Regions from separate parts of the Lysinibacillus sp. YS11 genome, predicted to be linked through region 2. Evidence: riboswitches for the same ligand, from Rfam matches in the RefSeq annotation. Region 2 holds a riboswitch; each other region holds the start of a gene.
The links. Region 2 has a riboswitch for cobalamin ahead of LBYS11_RS02655 (ABC transporter substrate-binding protein). Riboswitches for the same ligand answer to the same signal wherever they lie in the genome.
Positions count from the first base shown of each region.

Region 1: linked by a shared signal. The riboswitch ahead of LBYS11_RS13885 ((2Fe-2S) ferredoxin domain-containing protein) and the one ahead of LBYS11_RS02655 (ABC transporter substrate-binding protein) in region 2 are both predicted to bind cobalamin.
Region 3: linked by a shared signal. The riboswitch ahead of LBYS11_RS20345 (FecCD family ABC transporter permease) and the one ahead of LBYS11_RS02655 (ABC transporter substrate-binding protein) in region 2 are both predicted to bind cobalamin.

Region 1 covers NZ_CP026007.1:2,788,572-2,795,875, reverse strand. The annotation lists gene LBYS11_RS13910 (S8 family peptidase) at 1-656, opposite strand, end outside; gene LBYS11_RS13905 (energy-coupling factor ABC transporter ATP-binding protein) at 804-1,640, opposite strand; gene cbiQ (cobalt ECF transporter T component CbiQ) at 1,637-2,410, opposite strand; gene LBYS11_RS13895 (energy-coupling factor ABC transporter substrate-binding protein) at 2,416-2,688, opposite strand; gene LBYS11_RS13890 (energy-coupling factor ABC transporter permease) at 2,692-3,438, opposite strand; cobalamin riboswitch at 3,587-3,772, opposite strand; cobalamin riboswitch at 4,024-4,206, shown strand; gene LBYS11_RS13885 ((2Fe-2S) ferredoxin domain-containing protein) at 4,352-4,723, shown strand; gene cobJ (precorrin-3B C(17)-methyltransferase) at 4,728-6,395, shown strand; gene LBYS11_RS13875 (sirohydrochlorin chelatase) at 6,410-7,304, shown strand, end outside.
Region 2 covers NZ_CP026007.1:564,621-571,924, forward strand. The annotation lists gene argS (arginine--tRNA ligase) at 1-840, shown strand, start outside; gene LBYS11_RS02640 (MerR family transcriptional regulator) at 1,073-1,462, shown strand; gene LBYS11_RS02645 (class I adenylate-forming enzyme family protein) at 1,455-2,957, shown strand; gene LBYS11_RS02650 (acyl-CoA dehydrogenase family protein) at 2,959-4,626, shown strand; cobalamin riboswitch at 4,684-4,867, shown strand; gene LBYS11_RS02655 (ABC transporter substrate-binding protein) at 5,004-5,972, shown strand; gene LBYS11_RS02660 (FecCD family ABC transporter permease) at 5,969-6,970, shown strand; gene LBYS11_RS02665 (adenosylcobinamide amidohydrolase) at 6,967-7,304, shown strand, end outside.
Region 3 covers NZ_CP026007.1:4,053,432-4,060,735, reverse strand. The annotation lists gene LBYS11_RS20360 (response regulator transcription factor) at 1-442, shown strand, start outside; gene LBYS11_RS20355 (YdhK family protein) at 484-1,053, opposite strand; gene LBYS11_RS20350 (biotin transporter BioY) at 1,157-1,753, opposite strand; cobalamin riboswitch at 1,907-2,094, shown strand; gene LBYS11_RS20345 (FecCD family ABC transporter permease) at 2,240-3,286, shown strand; gene LBYS11_RS20340 (heme ABC transporter ATP-binding protein) at 3,292-4,083, shown strand; gene dapF (diaminopimelate epimerase) at 4,136-4,993, shown strand; gene LBYS11_RS20330 (DMT family transporter) at 5,081-5,395, opposite strand; gene LBYS11_RS20325 (DMT family transporter) at 5,395-5,748, opposite strand; gene LBYS11_RS20320 (TetR/AcrR family transcriptional regulator) at 5,823-6,401, opposite strand; gene LBYS11_RS20315 (hypothetical protein) at 6,584-6,754, shown strand; gene LBYS11_RS20310 (endonuclease Q family protein) at 6,827-7,304, shown strand, end outside.

The DNA of each region.
Region 1 (7,304 bases), 2.2 Mb from region 2:
GGCAGTAACTTTGCATTCGGATTAATCCCATGCCCACCTACGCCATTATCTTTTGCTGCGGCGATAATACCTGCCACATGTGTTCCGTGATCGCCTGAATAGGTAGTATTAGCAGGTGCTGCTGCATTATAGGGTGGGAGTACTTGTGACTTTAGATCGGGGTGTTTAAAATCTACACCAGAATCAATGACAGCAACTGTGACATCATGGTTGCCTGCTAATTCTAGTGCCTTATCCATTTGCAGTAAGTTTAAATGATACATCTCTTGTTTTTTAGGATCAGCTTCTTTATTAAAAGAATGATAGATGTAACTAGGAGATACACTTGATATTCCGTTTTGCTTTAAATAGTAAGAGACGGCTTTTTCGATCGATACGCCCTTATTTAGTTGTACAACATCATACCCTAATGAAGGAATGGAGCGGATGACCTTGGAGCCAATTTTTTTATGTACGTTTTTATCAAGACCTGAATGCTTGATAACAATTGTATCCTTACTCATCCATTTTTCTTCATTCTTCTCTGTTTGTTTCGCACTGTTTGCCAGCATGTTTTTCGCTTTATGCTGAGGTGCCTCAGCAAAGGCAGAAGCAGCAGGAACCATGAGTGCAGCAGATGCTACAACAGCGACTGATTTTTTATACCAACTTTTCAATTGTTATCTCTCCTTGGTGTTATAAATTAAATCTCGACTATATTAATACGGACAAAGATTAGAAAAGTTTCGTAATGGAGGAAAATTTTTCTTTGCTATTTTAACTTTTGGTAGGTATAACGAAAAAACCAAGCCTTGTTAAAAGCTTTAGATCTGTTCTATTAATTGTTGTAGCTCCTGCTTGGAACGAGGGATGTTGATATTTTCCTGCAATAGCTTCTTTTTTTGCAAAGCTATGACCATTTCAAAAATCCATGGACGTTCAAGATGCGCGCGATGTAACAATTCGTCTTCATAAAACAAGGTGATTGGATCACCGTTATAAATAATTTTTCCAGCCTCCATAACAATGATTAGATCTGCCCATTCATAGGCGAGAGGTATGTCATGGGTTGCTAGTAAAATGGATCTCTCACCATCATCTAATTTGGCTAAGTATTGTAATACTTGTGTAGCATAATAATTATCAAGACCGGCTGTTGGTTCATCTAACAAAAGGACAGAGGGCTCCATCGCTAAAACACCTGCCATTGCTACACGTTTTTTCTGACCTACGCTTAAAAAATGAATGGGTTTATCAAGCAAATCTTCCACTTCGGTTTGCGCAACGGCCCATGCTATTTTTTCTTCCGTTTTTTCAGTAGACCAGCCGAGATTCAATGGGCCAAATGCTATATCTTGCTTGACGGTCCCTGAAAAAAGCTGATGATCTGCATTCTGAAAAACAATGCCGACTTTTTGGCGTAGGGCCTTTAAAGCTTTTCGACTATATTCCAGATCGTTGCCTTCGAATACAATCGTCCCAGCTGTAGGTTTTAAAATACCGTTAAGATGCTGAAATAAAGTCGATTTTCCTGCGCCATTATGTCCGAGTATGGCGATTTTTTTACCTTTTGGAATGTCTAATGTAATATCTGACAACGCCTTCGTACCATCCGCATAGGCATAAGATAATTGGTTGAGTTCAAAATAAAATGCTGTCATGTAAAATACCCTCCATATACGATGAGGACTAGTAAAATAGCTGCCATGCCTAGCCAATTTTTCTTGCTATAAGAGCCCATCTCTTGCCAGTAGACGGCATCGCCTCCACGTGATTGCATGGCATTGTTGAGCTCTCGGCTACGCTGAAACATTTCCACAAATAATGCCACAATAAGCATGGAGACAGAGCGTAGCCATTGCATCGGTGAATGATAGCCAAGACGTGCTTGTTGGGCGAGATGTATATTTTGCATACTTTCTAAAAACATAAAAATAAAACGATAGGTTAGTTCGACGAGCTCCACTAATAAAGAGGGGAGTCGCCATTGTCGTAGCACATAACATATTCCTTGTACGGAAGTGGTTAGAATTAAAAAGTATAAACAACTAATGCTTCCAAGGACAATAAAGAACAGCTGTTGCGCTGCTAACACACTTGCATTCCCAATAAAGACAGTCCAATTCCTAAATGTAAACGACCAAATATGGGCAGGGAGTGCATTCGTTGATGATGTAAAGGAAAGTAAAATAGATACGAGACTTGTTAATAAGAAAAAGCTAGGTAGCAATAATAATTTGCCGTAGTATGCAAGCGGAATTTTTGCACCTAAAATGATAAAAGCACTCATTACAAAAAATGTAATGAGTGAAAGTCGTTCATCTCTCATGATGAGCGTTATGAGAAGTAGTCCAAGTGAAAATATCATTTTTTCTAGCGGATGAACGGACGCTAGCTTATTCAGATAGGCATACTTATCAATGAGTAACATAATGGTTAACCTTCTTTGTGTTTGCCACGCATATAGCCGATGAAGTAGCCAATAAAGCCAGCTCCTATAGCTGCCTGTAGCACGAATAATAAGCTTTCGATTTCACCACTTGGTGGCTCCCATAGACTTTCAAACCATGGTTCATATTCCGCATTGATTTCACCAATAGCTGCTTCTGCTTCTCCATCAGCACCACCAAATTCAGCACCTTTTTGTATGAATAAGGGAATGATGGCTAACAACACAACAATTGCTAATAACAATAAATTTTTTTTCATTTGTTAATGTGCCTCCTTTGTTGAGAAAACACGTAACGTTTTTAATTCGCTAACATTGTATTTTTTCAAGAAATTCATCACAATGACCGTTAAAATTCCTTCACTCACTGCTAAAGGAATTTGAGTTAAGGCAAAAATACCTGCAAACTTTGTAAAGGATGCCATAAAGCCTCCAACCTCTGAAGGAAAGGCTAGTGCTAGTTGTACAGAAGTCACAATGTATGTACCTAAATCACCAAGCATAGCTGCAAAGAATATGGCTAGTGAAAATGACAACCCTACTTTTTGAGCCCCTTTAAAGACAAAGTAAGCAATAAAAGGACCAACAATAGCCATAGAAAAGGCATTAGCCCCTAAAGTTGTAATTCCTCCATGAGCTAATAATAAAGATTGAAATAATAAAACGATTGTTCCAATTACACTCATTGCTAGAGGGCCAAAGAGTACTGTCCCAAGTCCTACACCAGTTGGGTGAGAGCAACTACCTGTAACTGAAGGGATTTTTAGGGCGGATAGCACAAAGGCAAAGGCTCCTGAAAGCCCCAAAAGCATTTTTGTTTCAGGATTTTCATCAATGGTTTTTCGAATAGAACGCAATCCTAGAATGATAAATGGGATAGAGATCACCCACCAAAAAATAGCCCATTCGATTGGTAAAAAACCTTCCATGATATGCATGGCAAAGGCACGTTTTGGCACGATTAAAAAGGCCAGTAAAAAATAACTAAGTTTCCACCATGATAATTTCAAAAAGCTTTCCTCCTAACTATTTAATAGATTTTTAGAATATTGCGTGCGTAATTAAAAAAAGCACTTCTCCTTAGGTGGAAAAGTGCATAGCTAAAAAAGCAAATAACAGTCTCATCTGCTAAGCCGCACACCTATCCTCGTAGGTTGAAACGATCACTTATTTTTCGGCAGGTCTCCTGGCTCTAGTTCAATGCTTTATAGGTCTTCCCATCCGTTGGACAGTGACATATTCTATAAAGCTCCCTATTACAGTGGCGGGACCGCGCCGGACTCAAACCGGCTTCCCTTTTAAGCAAAATGACAAGCACTTTGCACCGAAAAACATTCAAATTGTGAGATTTCACGACAAAGTGTAACATGAATTTCCATAAATATGCTATACCTTTTATGAAATTTTTTAAATTAAAGGTCAACGGTGAATATTCTGATAAAATTTTGTGCGCAAATTATATAGATTGTATAAATTTCATACCTAGTTCCATTCAAAATTGATAAATTTGTCATAAATTTTTAAAGAAATATTGAAATTTTAAAATAATAAGATATGATAAAGACAGTTTTCTATTTAAAATTCTACTAAAAATTTCATATAAAACGTCAATAAGTGCTCGAATAGCTCGAGATAATAGGGAAATTGGTGAAAATCCAATACAGCCCCCGCTACTGTAATAGCTGATGAAATCGCAAAGCCACTGGTACAAACTTGGGAAGGTGCGACAGTAAAATGAAGCTTAAGTCAGGAAACCTGCTTATTTGATTGTGCATGCAAACTTTTCGGAGGGAGAAGTTGAAGCGAAAGCGGGTACCTGTATTTCATTCTATTCGTTTTTATTTGGCTTCTACAAAACCTTTACTCTTCGTTATAGAGTAAAGGTTTTTCTTTTTCCAAAAAGCAAATGAGGGGAGACAGAAGATGACAACTTGGAATTTAGAGGGGATGAAAACACATCTCTTTATTTGCAATGGCAGTAGCTGCATGAAAAAGGATGGGGAGGAAATTACCTTAGCCATTCGAGATGAGATACAGCGGCAAGCACTCGATCAGGAAATACATACGACAAGAACGCGCTGTAATGGACGCTGCAAGGATGCTTGTGTGGTAATCGCTTATCCTCAAGGAAACTGGTATCGTGTGCCATCAACAGAGCATGCTAGAACACTAGTACAAGATTTACATCATGAATCCTTATACAACGAACATGTCTTTACACTTCGTGAAGGTACATTACAGCGTACTGCTCAAACAACTGCCATTAAAGGGATCGAAAAGGTGAAAGAGGGGTAACAACATGGCGCAAAAAGGAAAAATTTTCGTAGTAGGCTTTGGACCTGGAGATTTTAAGCATATTACGACACGTGCAGTAGAGGCTTTACAACAAAGTGATATGATTATAGGCTATAAAACCTATGTAGAGCTGATTCAAGATTTAGTAAGTGCAAAATCGATTGTTAGTACAGGCATGACAGAAGAAGTGTCGCGTGCACAGGAAGCCGTTCGTCAAGCCGAAGCAGGGAGCATCGTCTCAGTAATTTCGAGTGGTGATGCAGGCGTCTATGGCATGGCGGGTTTAGTCTATGAGGTGTTAATTGAGCTAGGCTGGACAGAAGCAACAGGAATTGAAGTAGAAATTGTTCCTGGGATTTCTGCGATTAATTCATGCGCTAGCATACTTGGTGCACCTATTATGCACGATGCTTGTACAATCAGTTTGAGTGACCATCTAACACCTTGGAATTTAATTGCAAAGCGTGTCGAGGCAGCTGCAATGGCGGACTTTGTCATTGCTTTATACAATCCTAAAAGTGGACGTCGAACAAGACAAATTGTCGAGGCTCAACGAATACTCTTAGAATATCGTTCGCCAGACACACCAGTAGGGCTTGTGAAAAGTGCCTATCGAGAACGTCAAGAAGTGACCATGACAACACTAGCAGAAATGCTAGAACATGATATTGGTATGTTGACAACTGTCATTATCGGGAATTCGTCAACATTTTTCTATGACAATAAGATGATTACGCCCCGCGGTTACCAACGTAAATATACCCTGGGTGAAGAGAAACAGCCATTACGTCCACATCAACGTTTACGCGAAGAAAATGAACCTTGGGCAATGAACCAAGAGACGGGAACAGCGCGAAATGACTTTACGGCTGACCCTAATGCAGGGCGCTTTAATAAACCCAGTATAGCCGTTACGCCAAAGCCGAAAAAAACAGCTCTTGAAATGGCTACAGCGGCACTTGCAATGGTAAAAGGGACAAGCGCAGTCAAAGTAACACCGAAGCTTGTACAGCAAAAAATAGAATCTATTTTTGAATTAGCAGTAAGTCCTGGTGTAGCCAATAAGTTTTTTACTCCCCAGCAAATGATGACGTTAGCGGAGGTCGTTGGGGATGAGGGGACGATGGAATACACACCAGATCATCAAATTCATTTGAAAATACCAACGACTGCCCCTGAACAGATCACAGAGAAATTACAGGAAGTAGGGTTTTTATTAGCCCCGATTGGTGATGTGTTATCACTGAAGGCTTGTGATTTTTGCTACGGTGAAAAGGCTGATTCAATACCATATGCAGAGGAAATACAAGAAAAACTAGGCGGTATGTCCTTACCGAAGACATTAAATATTGGCTTTAATGGCTGTGGTATGGCCTGTTATCGGGCTGTATTTGATGATATTGGCATCGTCTACCGCAAAAGTAAATTCGATGTCTTTATTGGAGCAAAACCAGTCGGTCGTACAGCACACGCAGCACAGCCTGTTGTAGAAGGGCTGGAGCCTGAGCAACTGATTCCACTCATTACAGATATTATTGAAGAATATAAAGCAAATGCTCATCCAAATGAACGCTTGTTTAAATATTTTAAACGTGTGAAAAAGATACTGCATTTTACGTATCAAGATATGTCTTCCAAAATAAAAGTAGAGCCAGCTCCGTGCGGCGACTAGTAAGGAGTAGAGAGATGAAAGCTATTTTATTTGTCGGCCATGGGAGCCGTTTAGCAGCAGGAAATGATGAGGTTCGTACATTTATCGAACAAATGACACCGCGTATTGATGAACAATTTTTAGTGGAAACTTGTTTCCTTGAATTTGCTTCACCTAACATCGAAGAAGGTATTACAAACTGTGTGAAAAAGGGAGCTACAGAGGTACATGTAATTCCAATCATTTTACTGCATGCAGGCCATTCAAAGCTGCATATTCCAGCGGAAATCGAGCATGCGCGTGAGCATTATCCAGCGATTACCTTCACATATGGTCAAACAATTGGTATCCATGATGAAATCTTTGCCATTTTACAAGATCGCCTAGCTGAAATTGGCTTTAATTCAGAACAAGAGCAGGAAGACACAGCGATTTTATTGATTGCACGAGGTGGCAGTGATCCATCTGCTAATGGTGATTTTTATAAAATTACGCGACTCTTATGGGAAAAACTACCCGTAAAATACGTAGAAAGTGCTTTTATGGGTGTCACAGATCCACGAGTTGAAGAAGGAATTGAACGTTGTGTCAAACTAGGTGCAAAAAAAATCATCATGTTACCATACTTTTTATTCACAGGCATTTTGATGGAACGCATGCATGGCATGTGTGAGAAGTTTAATGAACTTTATCCAGATTGTGATATTCAAATTGCTAACTATTTTGGCTACCATGAACGGTTACAAAATGTTTTATTAGAGCGTATTGAACAGGCAATCAACGGTACATCAACAGGTATGCAAGATCTAGAAGATTATCGCGCCTATGCGGCAGTACATGGACATGCACATCATCATCACCATCATGATCACGATCACGATCATGGACATGCGCATCATCATCACGACCATCACGATCACGATCATGGGC
Region 2 (7,304 bases):
GATAAATTAAAAGCTAATGGACATGTGTTTGAAGAGGATGGTGCTACTTGGTTCCGCTCTACAACATTTGGTGATGATAAAGATCGTGTGCTAATTAAAAATGATGGGTCATTCACATATTTAACACCAGATATTGCCTATCACGAAGACAAAATTGTCCGTGGCTTCGATAAATTAATCAATATTTGGGGAGCTGATCATCACGGATATATTCCACGTATGAAAGCAGCGATTCAAGCACTTGGTTATGATCGAGATACGTTAGAAGTGGAAGTTATTCAAATGGTTCAGCTTTATAAAAACGGAGAAAAATTCAAAATGTCTAAGCGTACAGGGAATGCAGTAACTATGCGTGAGCTTGTAGAAGAGGTTGGTCTTGACGCAGTTCGTTACTTCTTTGTAAAAACAGCTGGCGATTCTCATATGGACTTTGATCTTGACCTTGCAGTATCACAATCTAATGAAAACCCTGTGTACTATGCACAATATGCGCATGCACGTATTTCATCTATTTTACGTTCAGCAAATGAACAAGGCTTTGCTGCTACAACAGAACATCTCAATTTGTTAACAGCAGAAAAGGAAATTGATTTACTGAAAAAGATTGGTGATTTCCCGAAAGTGGTAGCGGAAGCAGCGAAACACCGCACACCGCACCGTATCGCAAACTATATTCAAGAAACAGCAGCTGCATTCCACAGCTTCTATAATGCAGAAAAAGTATTAGATGCTTCAAATAAAGAGTTAACAGAGGCTCGTTTAGCATTAATTACGGCTGTCCGCACAACAATTGCGAACGCATTACGCTTAATCGGCGTATCTGCACCTGAAAAAATGTAATTAAACTTTAGGCTCCTAACATGAAAAGTGTTAGGGGCTTTTTTTAATGGATAGAAGGCTGAATATGAGAGATAAAGTTCCGAATGTGTTGGATAGAAAGACAAAAGAAACGGATAAAACGTGGGAAATTAGCTGTCCTAAACTTTATTTTTCTGTTAATTCCGAAAATTTTGTTGAAGTTTACGTTAACGTCAATGGTATACTGTTGCCAATTAGGAAAGGGGAGAGGGTTTTGAAGACGATTCAGGAGGTAGCAAAGGAGTTTAATGTAACTACGCGGACAATTCGTTATTATGAGGAACTTGGGCTTCTTTGCCCCCATCGTTCATCTACCAACCAACGAACCTTTTCCAAAAAAGAATTGGCGAAACTCAAGCTTATTTTCAGAGGCAAGCGTTACGGATTTTCGTTGGAGGAAATCAAAGAGATGGTTCTACTATTTGATTTTGATCGCTCAGGAATTCAGCAATTAGAGCGAACGGTTGAATACGGGGAACAAAAAATTCAAGAGATTGACAGTAAAATAGCTGAGCTGACGCAGATGAAGCGTGAGTTACAACAAATGCATGGCATGTTTAGCGAAAAATTAGCGACTTTAAAGGGAGAGATGCAAGATGAATAGTTCCAATTTATTAGCACGTAATGCCCGTAAGTATCCGAAAAATGAAGCCGTTATTTGTCATGGCAGAAGAGTAACCTACCAAGATTTAGATAAGCAGGTGACATGTTTTAGTCATGCTTTACTAGAGCAGGGAGTAAAGCAGGGGGATAAGGTTTTAATTTTTATGCCAAACGTTTTAGAGTTTGTTGTCAGTTACTTTGCTATTCAGCGTATTGGAGCGATCGTTGTGCCAGTCAATGCGAAGTTTACATTGCAAGAAGTAGAGTACGTGGCGCAGCATGCAGAGGCGAAGGCAATTGTCGTACATGAGGTTATTTTTGCAGCAGTTGAACAGCTAGCCGGTATTCCGTTAAAAATTAAAACAGGTCAAGAAAAAGTGGGATGGCATCAGTATGAATCAATGCTTCAAAATGCTAGTACACAAACAATTGATTGTCAGTTACAAGAGGATGACCCTTCCACGATTTTATATACATCTGGCACGACAGGAAAACCAAAGGGTGTGTTATTTAGCTACCGTAATATTTTAACAGTGGCGCAAATGATAGCTGTTGAAATGGAGGTAAAGCCTGAGAGCCGTATTTTGCTTATGATGCCATTAACACACTCTGCACCATTACATTTATTTTTAATGGCGGGTGTATTGGTAGGCTCAACAAATGTATTAACACCAACTTTTACACCCGATTTATTCATTGATTCCATTGAAAAGGAGAAAACAACACATTTCTTTGGTGCACCTGTTGCTTATTTATTAACGGCACAACTGCCAAGGCTACATTCGGCAGATTTGTCTTCTATGAAATGGTGGGTCTATGGTGGGGCACCGTTATCTCAAAGTGAGGTTCGGTTCATTCAGCAGGCATTCCGCACAAATAATTTGACTTGTGTATATGGATTAACAGAGGCCGGTCCAAGTGGTTCATTATTATTTGGCAAGGAACATGAAGCAAAGGCAGGAAGTATTGGTCAGCGGGCGCCACTTGGTACAGAGTTGCGTATTGTGAATGACAGTGGAGAAGATGTAAATGTAGGCGAAGTGGGGGAAATTGTCTTGTTGGGTGAGGGCAACATGCTCGGCTACTATAAGGATGAAGTAGCTACTAATGAAGCCTTTATTGATGGTTGGTTAAAAACAGGAGATCTAGCTCGCAAGGATGAAGATGGTTTTATTTGGATCGTAGATCGTAAAAAGGATGTCATTATTTCGGGAGGTGTCAACATTTATCCGAAAGAAATTGAAGATTGTTTATTGAGCTTTGAAGGTATATTCGAGGTTGCGGTAATTGGTGTACCACATCCGCAATGGGGGGAAACTGTAAAGGCGGTGTATTCTGCTAAACAAGACATCCATGAGGAATCTTTGAAAGCTTATTTAGAGGAGCATCTTGCAAAGTTTAAAATACCACGTATTTTTGAAAAAGTAGAAGCGCTACCACGCAATGCATCAGGCAAAATATTAAAACAAAATTTAAAGGGGCAAGAGGTGAGATAGCATGAAAGTATTACAACAAGAAGCAATGCGTACTACGAACTTTTTTACTGAAGATGACACGCTTCAAAAAATAGTAGAAATGATGTTAGATAAAGAGTTTTTATCCTATGCCCAACGAGAGTTAACAGATTTTGGTGAGCTATGTGCAGGTGATATTGATACGAGGGCAAAGCATACAGATCGACAGGGTGAGCCTCGCCTTCAAAGATATGATGCCTATGGTGAAGAGATATCGGAGGTTTGGGTTAATGATGGCTATAAAAAAACGATTGAAGAGACATATAATACTGGGATTGTAGGCTATGTACACAAGCATATTCCGCAGCTAGGACACAAGGGGAATTATGTTTATAGCTTTGCACAAGGTTATTTGCTATCACATGCAGAGCCCGGTTTTTATTGTCCGGTAACATTGACAATGGCAACTGCCTATCTATTAGATCATTATGCAGATGAAGAGGTAAAGCAGCGTTTTTTACCACATGTGTGTGCAACAGGTGACACAGATTTATATGAAGGTGCGACCTTTTTAACAGAACGTCAAGGGGGCTCTGACGTAGGTGCAAATGTGGTGGAGGCGAGAAAGGATGGCACTGCTTATCGTCTATATGGTGAAAAATATTTTGCATCAAATGCGGGCATGTGTGGTGTAGCGATGGTATTGGCACGTCTAGAAGGTGCGCCAGCAGGTTCCAAAGGCTTAACATTGTTTGCAGTTCCTTGGCGCAAAGAAGATGGAACAACAAATCATCTACGTATTCGCCGACTGAAAGATAAGCTAGGCGTTCGGGCAGTTCCCTCTGGTGAGGTAGAATTTGATGGTACACTTGCCTATGTTGTAGGGGAGCAAAATAAAGGGATTTATTATATGCTAGAAGCACTAAATCTCTCTAGAATTTGTAATGCAGTCGCTTCAATTGGTATTATGCGTCGCGGCTTCTTAGAGGCAAAACATTATGTAAGCAATCGACATGCATTTGGCAAGCCCTTAACACAGTACCCTATGATTCAGGATACTTTAGGGAAATTTGCAGCTAAGTTGCACGTGGAAGTAGCGACAGTTTTTGACCTTATCCAATTATACGATAAAGTGACAAGTGGACAGGGAACTCAGCAAGATCTTATTATGAATCGTTTATATATTGCCATTATGAAAAAGGAAACAGCAGAGCAAGCTGTTCATTATGCTAGTGAGGCAATTGAATTACACGGAGGTAATGGCTATATAGAAGACTTTGTAACGCCCCGCTTATTAAGAGACGCCCAAGTGTTAACGGTGTGGGAGGGGACGGCTAATATTTTGGCCTTAGAACTCATTCGTTTAGTAGATAAGTTTCATGCTCATGAACTGTTTGTACAGGAGATGGAGGAACGATTAGACAAATTAGCTGACAGCTCACTAGTACAAATCGTTAAAGAACAATTGGCGAATATGTCTGTGAAACTGCAAATTTTTAGCGCTTTAGACGAGGCAACGAAAACTTTTGAAGCTAAAGGTATGGCGGAAAAAATGGCTCACCTTTATGAAAGTGTCATAGCGGTTGAGTGGGCACATAAATTTGGTGGGAAATATGAAAAACTAGCAGACGTTTATTTAGAGCAGACATGGTCATTAAGAGAAATGGGTGCTCAAATGAAAACAGTCCAATACTTTTCTGAAATTGTATAATGGCCGGGGAGTCGTCTTGAATGGAGGCGACTTTTTTCATTTTCATGTATAATGAAATCAACTGAATATTATAAAGGTTCTTTACTTAAGTAAAGTGAAAAGGGAAATCGGTGTAATTCCGATGCGGTCCCGCCACTGTAAGTGTGAGTTTTTTCAAATGATGCCACTGAAGATTTCGGGAAGGCTTGAAAAATCGCAAGTAGCACTAGCCAGGAGACCTGCCTTTATAACGACATGACAACCTACGAGGATAGGGTGGTGGATTTTGTATCAGTTTTTTTGGTGCGATTTTGCCCCCTCATCGATCAAAGATGAGGGGTTTTATTTTGATGTAGAATAAAGCGAAATGTCGCACGGATCAACGAAGGAGGATTCACATGAAGAAATTTTGGAAAATAGGATTATCAGCATTTTTAGCAGTAGGCTTGCTAGCTGCTTGTGGGCAGGAAGCAAAAGATAACAAGCCATCTAACGAGCAGCAAACACAGCAAGAAACAGCACAGGTGGATGAAGCAACATTCCCAATGACGATAACAGATGCCCTTGGTAAGGACATTACACTTGAAGCACCTCCTGAGAAAATTGTTTCACTTATTCCAAGTAATACTGAAATCCTTTTTGGACTAGGTTTAAATGATGAAATAGTTGGTGTTACGGACAACGACGATTATCCGCCAGAGGCAGCTGAGAAGGATAAGGTTGGCGGTATGGAATACGATATTGAAAAAATTATTGCCTTAAAACCAGATATCGTTTTTTCACACGAATCTAGCATGTCTCTTTCAGAAGAGGCTATTGCACAGCTTGAATCAGCAGGTTTGAAAGTATTTGTTGTAAAAAATGCACAAGACTTTAATGAAACATATACAACAATTGAGCAACTTGGACGTGCTACAGGGAAATTACCAGAGGCAGAAAAAATTGTCGCTAATATGAAGGCAAAAGTAGAAGAAGTTTTGTCTAAAGTCAAGGATGTTGAACCCAAAAAAGTGTTAGTTGAAGCATCAGATGAGCCAGATATTTATACAGCTGGCAATGGTACATTTATGAACGCGATGCTTGAAATGATCAATGCAGAGAATGTAGCTGTAGATGGCGATAATTGGTATAAAATTGATGCAGAACAAATTATCGCAAAAAATCCAGATGTCATCGTGGTGACATATCATTATGTACCAGATATTTTAACGAAAATACCAAAACGTGCGGGCTTTGATACGATTAATGCCGTAAAAAATAATGCGATTGTGCAGGTAGATGAAAGTACGACAAGTCGTCAAGGGCCACGTTTAGCTGAAGGTCTAGAAGAATTAGCAAAAGCAATCTATCCTGAGGTATTTAAGTGAAAAAAATAGCACTAGCCTATACATTAACATGTACGCTTCTTCTTATTAGCATCTGGTGTGGCGTAGCGATAGGCTCGGTTCATATTCCATTAGAAGTATTGTGGAATAAGGCGGTTGATGAAACAGCCGCCAATATCTTTTGGAAAATTCGTTTGCCTCGCGTGTTATTAGCGGGACTAGTAGGCGCATCTCTAGCTATTGCTGGAGCAGCTTTCCAAGGTTTATTAAAAAATCCATTAGCAGATCCATATACACTAGGGGTTTCATCAGGGGCTTCTGTTGGTGCTGTTTTAACGATCTTTTTTAGTATTTCTATACCTGTTGTCGGTTTGTATGCGCTGCCAATCTTCAGTATGATTGGTGCTATCATTACGATGGTAGTTGTTATGAGCTTTGCTAGACTCGTAGACCGCTCATTAAAAATGGAAACGTTGATATTAACAGGTGTTATTTTTAGTTCTTTTTTAGGTTCCCTTATTTCATTAATGATTGCCTTATCTGGTGAAGAATTACGTCAGGTAATAGGCTGGCTACTTGGTTCTGTTTCGATGCGTGGTTGGCCATATGTCCAAATGATCATTCCTTTTGTGATTGTTGGTTCAATTATGCTATGGACACAAAGACGAGAATTAAATGTCTTGTTGTATGGTGAAGAGCGAGCAAAACATTTAGGTGTTAATGTAAAGCGCAGTAAATATTTGATATTAGCAGGTGGCTCCATGTTAACTGGAGCGGCTGTAGCGGTTTCTGGCACAATTGGCTTTGTAGGATTAGTGGTGCCGCATATGACAAGGATGATTTGGGGTTCTGATCATCGCCACTTATTACCATTATCTTTTTTCAATGGTGCAACATTACTCATTATTTGCGACTTAGTAGCACGAACAATCATTGTGCCAAGAGAGCTACCAATTGGTGTTATTACGGCATTTATTGGAGCACCTGTTTTCTCCTATATTTTTTATAAGCAGCGAAGAAGCAAGGGGGTACGGGCATGATTGTTGTTGAACATCTATCAGGTGGCTATGAAGATGTACCAATCGTCAGGGACATTAGTTTTACTGTTGAAAAAGGAAAAATTCTTGGCATTCTAGGGCCGAATGGTAGCGGGAAATCCACATTATTAAAAGTAATGAGTGGTATTTTACCAGCTACTGCTGGAACCGTCTCGATTGATGGACAAAATATTCTTTCTTATAATGCTCGTGCTTTGGCGAAAAAAATGGCTGTATTACCACAGCTTCATGCAAATGCTTTCTCGAACAGTGTGAGAGAGGCAGTTTCACTGGGGCGCTACCCGCATCAAACAGGCTTTTTCTCGAGTTGGTCTGC
Region 3 (7,304 bases), 1.1 Mb from region 2:
AAAAGGTTTAAATCTTGGTGCTGATGACTACGTTTTAAAGCCTTTTGATGAGGAAGAATTGTTAGCACGCATACATGCTGTATTAAGAAGAACGATATCTGAAGAAAAAGTGATTAACTTTGAAGGGCTTTGTTTAGATAGAGAGTCCTTTGAAGTATATTTTCAGCATAAGGCAATTCCATTAACACCAAAGGAATTTGCCATGCTCGCCCTATTTTTAGATTATCAAAATAGAGCATTTTCTAGAGAACACCTTATACATGCCGTTTGGGGATATGATGTAACGATTGAAGATCGTACCATTGATTCACATGTACGTAATTTACGAGAAAAATTAAGAAAAAGTGGTTTTCCGGCGGATGATTACTTGCAAACCGTTTGGGGCATCGGCTATAAATGGCATAAGTCTGCAAAGAGAAAGCAAATGGAACATAAAAGCTAGAAATTAACCTCTACCAGAATTGAAGGTAGAGGTTATTTCTATTATTTTGGACTAAGCTCTTCTTCTGTTACCCATTTATGATTTGTTACAGCTTCACCACTTGTAGTGGAAGTATAATCAACCATATATACAGTTGTTTGCACAGCCTCGTCAATAAGGACAGTCGCATTTTCCATACCTTCCATATGTGTTGCGTCCGTTTTTACTTCTGTTCCAGGAGCCAGTGGTGCTTCTTGTGGGTCAATTAATTCTTCATGAATTACCCACTTATGCTTTTCTATTCGCTTTCCACCAGTTGTAGGCTCATAGGAAATAACATAGGCAGTTGTAGTATAGGCACCTACTATTGTTGCTTCGGCCCCTTTCATACCTTCCATATGTCCATCTGTAATAATGGCTGTGCTTCCTATAGGAAATTTCGGATTTTCAGCTTTTTTTAACGTTACTGGTACTTCGCCAGAACTTGAATGGTTCATTGTAGAATGATCCATTTCTTCAGCAGCTTCATTAGAAGTGGACGCAGGATTTGTTTGATCCTCTGTACAAGCCGATAAACTAATTAGAGCGACTACTGATAATAGTCCGACTGACCATCTTTTATTGAATTTCATATGATATCCTCCTCACTATGTGCTCCTAATGTAGCAAATAAATGTGCAGAAACGATGGATATAACCTATGAAAAACATTTCTTTAGTCTGGCGGGGAGATATGCTATTGAATAGGCATGATCTTCAATGTTTTTTGTAATCTATGGGCGAAGATACCAGCAAAAATAGCTAAAATAATATCTTTTGGTAGTGGAGGAATCATCCAAAGCCAAGCGAGCTTATATGAAAAATTCTCTGGCGCACTTGCCCATAGCTTATAGGCAAAAAACATCCAATTTGTTCCTATCAAATAATTTATAGCCGTTGCTACCAAAGCAGCTACGATAAAACTTTTCTTTGTTCCGCTTCGTTCTACGATTAACCCCGCAACAAATGCCGCAAATATAAAAGTAATAATAAACCCAAAGGTAGGGCTTAAAATTTGGCCAATTCCACCCCCGAAACGAGCAAAGACAGGAGCTCCTGCCAATCCTACGCACATATAAATTGTGCAGGCAAGCGCACCTTTTCTACTACCAAGAATAAGCCCTGCTAAAATTGCAAAGAAGGTTTGAAGCGTAATGGGTACACCACCAACTACCATAAAAGGTGCAAAGGAAGTGATATTAGCACCCACCATCATTAACGTTGTAAATAATCCAATGTAGGTAATGTCAACAGTTCTTAACTTATGGTGACTATGTTGTGTAACAGTTGCCATGATTTCACCTCGTTTTATAAGTTATTACTGCTAGTGTAAAAAACGAATGTATTTGTGTCAACCTTATTATTTAAATAAGTTAACTCAATTGTTGGATTAAATTGAAGTAGACTATCTATCTATAAAAATGTATGATAGAACCGTCACAATTTTATAACTTCAAATACTATTGGTGTGACATTTTGAATGTCACTTAAAAGGGAAGTCGGTGGAAGTCCGACGCTGTCCCGCAACTGTAACGAGGAATCCTATAATATGATTTGCCACTGTTTAAGAATGGGAAGGCAATTATAGGATAGTGAATCGAAGCCAGGAGACCTGCCATTTAGTAATACCTGTAATGCCCACGAGGATGCAAGCAATTACGGACAATAGCTGGATATTTTTCTGACTTTGTTTAATCTTGGGTATTTCTATGCGCATTTTCGCATGGGATACCTTTTTTTATTGCTTCATTCATCAATATTCAGTAGGAGTTTAAAACAGATGAATAAAAAATTTATGTTATTTTCCTTCGTACTTTTCATGGTATTAATTGTTTCAATGACCTTTGCTGTAATGGTTGGCTCAGTTTCAGTTACACCGTTATATGTATGGAAAGTTATTCTTTCTAAAATTCCTTTTATACAAAATTCGATCGAGCAAGATTGGAGTCGCTCTCAGGAAATCATCATCTGGCAAATAAGAGCACCTCGTGTTTTGCTAGCTGTGATAGTAGGAGCGGGGTTAGCTATTGCAGGGGCAGCCATTCAGGCACTAGTACGTAATTCTATTGCAGACCCGTATATTCTAGGGATTTCTTCAGGGGCAGCTGTCGGAGCTACTTCTGTGATTATTTTAGGAGCCTTTTCATTTTTAGGTATTTACGCTCTTTCAATATCCGCATTCCTCGGTTCATTACTTGCCATTGCACTTGTCTTTTTCTTATCACGTGTTGGGGGGCGTGTCTCTATTTTCCGCTTGCTATTGGCAGGCATGGCTGTGTCCTTTATCTTAACGGCTATCTCTAACTTTATTTTAATGATGTCAAAGCAAGAAGGGGCCTTAAAGGCTGTTATGTTTTGGATGCTAGGTAGTTTAGCTGGAGCCAAATGGAATAATATTGTGATTCCAGCTTTCGTATTCTTGGTTGTATTTGGGCTACTGTGGCTACACTATCGCAATTTAAATTTATTATTACTAGGAGAAGAGGCGGCAGTGACATTAGGCGTTAATCTTCAGCAATTCCGTATTCAGTTAATACTACTAGTATCTCTATTAACAGGTGTGCTTGTCGCAGTTAGTGGTTCTATAGGATTTGTGGGATTGATTATTCCCCATATTGTGCGTTTAATTGTGGGCTCAAACTATAAATACGTAATACCTATCAGTGCTTTAATAGGTGGAATATTCTTAGTGTGGGCAGATGCCTTTGCTCGAATTATTATTGCTCCTCAGGAAATGCCAATTGGTATTATTACAGCTTTTTGTGGAGGACCATTTTTCATTTGGCTTCTCCGTCGTAACAACTATTCTTTCGGTGAAGGAGATTAACTTCCATGACATTAGAAGCGAAAAAAGTATCATTCTCCATTTACGATCAGCGTATACTGCATGATGTAAGCATTCAAATAAAAGAAAAGCAATTTGTTGGATTAATTGGTCCTAATGGGAGCGGAAAATCAACATTGTTAAAAAATATGTATCGTCTCCTAAAACCTGAAAGTGGATCGGTAGTATTAAATGAGCAAGATATATTAAAGCAATCAAGCAAAGCAATTGCGAAAAATTTGGCTGTTGTAAGCCAAGAGACACCCGTATTATTTGATTTCACTGTGCATGATCTAGTCAGTATGGGAAGAACCCCACATAAAAAGCTGTTAGAGCTTGATCAAGAGAAAGATTTTCAAATTGTTAAAGAGGCTCTTAGGCAAACGGGCATATCGCATTTAGAGAAACGAAGCTTTAGTTCACTTTCTGGTGGCGAGAAAAAACGTGTCATGGTTGCAAGGGCACTCGCTCAACAAGCACAGATATTAATATTAGATGAGCCGACGAATCATTTAGATATTCAACATCAACTTCAACTTATGGATTTAATTCAGACTTTGCATTTAACCGTAGTAGCAGCTTTACATGATTTGAATATTGCTGCTATGTATTGCGATCAAATTTACGTTTTACAGCAAGGGCGAATAGTTTGTCATGGTACACCAGAGGAAGTACTTACGCCAACAGTGCTGCAAGATGTATTTGGTGTTTTTGCGGATATTCAAATACATCCAATGACAGGGAAGCCGTATCTTACATATGTTCCTGAACAGTTCACGAAGGGGTTTAGCCAAATATAGAAAAGTGTCATCTTCTATTAGATACATAAAACATCCTTTAAGGAGTGACTGTATGCAAATAGCCTTTACGAAAATGCATGGTATTGGCAACAGCTATATCTACCTTGATCTTTTCCAACATGATTACAAGGAAGATATCTTTTGTGAATTGGCTCAAAAAATGGCCAATGTCCATACTGGTATTGGCTCAGATGGATTGATTATTATCCAACCCTCTAAAATTGCTGACTGTGGTATGCGTGTATTTAATAAAGATGGATCTGAGGGGACAAATTGTGGTAACGGTCTTCGCTGTGTTGCTAAGTATATTTTTGAACGTCACATTGTACGACAAGAGCTAATTACGATTGAAACGAAATCCGGGATTATGCTGGCACAGGTAGTGGTGCAAGAAAATCGTGTAATAGAAGTGATTGTCGATATGGGCAAACCTCTCTTATTGCGCAAAGACATTCCGATGTTAGGAAACCCAAATGAGCTTGTCATCAATGAGATATTTCCTTTACCCCAACAATCTCTTTTGGTAACTGCTTTGTTTTTGGGCAATCCGAATACTGTAGTTTTTGTGAATGCGATCGAGCAAGCACCATTAAGAACATTAGGCGGTATTATAGCAAACGATATGAGATTTCCTTATCGTTGCAATGTTGAGTTTGTAGAGGTTGTTCATGAGAAGGCATTAAAATGCTGCGTTTGGGAACGAGGTTCGGGTATAACAGAGGCATGTGGGACAGGTGCTTGTGCAGCGGTAGTGGCTGCTATATTAAATGGTTTTTGTCAGAAGGGAGAAGAGATAGTAGTCCAACTTAGTGGCGGTGACTTAGTCATACGATGGGCTGACAATGATCATATCTGGATGCGTGGACCTGCAGAATTTATCGCGGATGGTATTTATGAATTTTTATCTTAATTACTCCCATTCTTCGTCATGCCATTTTAAATAAGATGAATACAGGACGCCTCCGATTTAAGAGTGGCGTCCTATATTGTAAAGCCATTAAGATACTGCTTTTAAGCCTGCTACACCTACGATAATTGCTATGATACTGATAATACGTGATAGATTTTTGGATTCGCCAAAGAAAATGATATTTACGAGTACAGCTCCAACAGTACCAATTCCTACCCAAACAACATAGGCAATACTTAACTGCAAATAGTTGAAGGATGCATATAAAAGGGCAAAGGACACACCAAAACCACCAATATATAACATTAAGTTTCGTAATGTTTTATGCTGACTATAGAAGCGTAAGCCAATCACACCTATAATTTCAGACAATGCAGCTAAGATAATAAGTACCCAACCCATTATACATTCTCTCCTTTCGTTTGCACCTGCTCTTTAGAGGAATTATCCGCTAATTTTAGACCAATCACACCTAATAATAAAATAATCATGAACAGTCCTTTAATGGCATTAAATTCTCCTTCGAAAATGAAAATATCCATTAATGTGGTACCGATTGCACCTGCTCCGGCGAAAATAGCGTAGACTGTACCAGTAGGTAAGCTCTCACAAGCCTTCGATAAGAAATGAAAATCTATAGCAATGATTGTCACAATAATTATCCAATGCCACCATGAGCTTGCTACGTTAAAGCCAAATACCCAAAGCAATTCAAATAAACTTGTTAAAACGACGTACATCCATTCTTTTTTCATCAATAAAATCCTTTCTATTAGGTAATATAATGACTGACATTCAGTCATTTTCAGGATAAAAGAGAACGTCACTTTTATGGGTGACGTAGGCCAAGTGCGTGAGATAGGAAGTCTATAAGCTCAAGCTTGAGCAATTTCATTGTTTCGTCCTTGCTATCATCAAATAAATAAATTTGTTCAGCAGCAGATTCAATTAGACCAATCATCAGTTTAGCAGAACGTGTTGGGTCAATTGAATCACGTATCATTCCCTGTTGCTGGCCAGATAATAAGAAATGACTCATCCAGTCATAATAGGGTGCATATATATTTTCCCATTCTTTTAAATGCTCAGTTTGCGCAATACCTGCATAAATAAGTGCAACGATATCTCCATAATCTTTCGTGATTAAGAAAACCATTTCCACAACCTCTTCAAGTTGCTGTTCAAAGGGCTTATGACTTGAAATACCTTCATCTAAGGTAGCAATAATTCTTTCTACCATATTTTTTGCAATAGCAGGCATCACAGAAAGGCGTGATGGGAAATAAAGATAAAATGTTCCTTGAGCGATCCCAGCAGCTTTAACGATATCTGAAACTTTTGTTTTTTCTATACCTTTTTCTCGAAAAACCTCAATGGCAGCTTGAATAATTTTTTCTTCTTTTGACATGCAATCCCTCACTTCTGCCTTACTTAATTATTATGTTATAGAATAAGAAAAATAATGTCAATAAAAATGACTGATTATCAGTCATTTTTTATTATCCAATGTTCGTTTGTAATTCCACAATTATGCGAAGGAGTATATTTTCTATATTTCGGGGAATTGTATAATTGAAAGGATTGATGACCATGAAAGAAATTAAGTTTGCACAATTAGACCCGCAGCAACTAGAAAAAATTAATGAGCTTGAAGAAAAGATTGGTGTAACATTAGTTGCCTATGATGCTTCCTCCACACCATCACACGGTTCCGGCGCTTTTGAGTCAAATAATAGCACTACTACAAATCATCCATCATAATGAAGTGAGAAATGCCTTGCAGTAATGTAAGGTATTTTCGTTTTATAGAATGTATTTAAAGGAGTGTTTGAATTGAATGAATTCTATGCTGATTTACATATTCATATTGGACGTACTTCTAATGGAAGGGCAGTGAAAATTACTGGCAGTAAAACGTTAACATTAGCACGAATTTTAGAGACGGCTAGTGCAAGAAAGGGATTAGACATCATTGGGGTCATTGACTGTCACTCACCTGAAGTAATCGAAGAAATGTTGAGGATGATTGAACACGGAGAACTGCAAGAACTTAAAGAAGGTGGTCTGCGATTTCAGGAAACGACTTTGATTCCCGGATCAGAGATCGAAATTTATGATCAACATTGTCAGGGTCCAATTCATGTGCTTGCTTACTTTCCTACACTAGAGCTCATGAAACTGTTCTCAGAATGGATGTCACAACATATGAAGAATATCCATTTAAGTTCACAGCGTATTTATTGTGATGGTCAGACCTTGCAGCAAAAGGTGCATGAATTGGGAGGTATTTTTATTCCTGCACATGTATTTA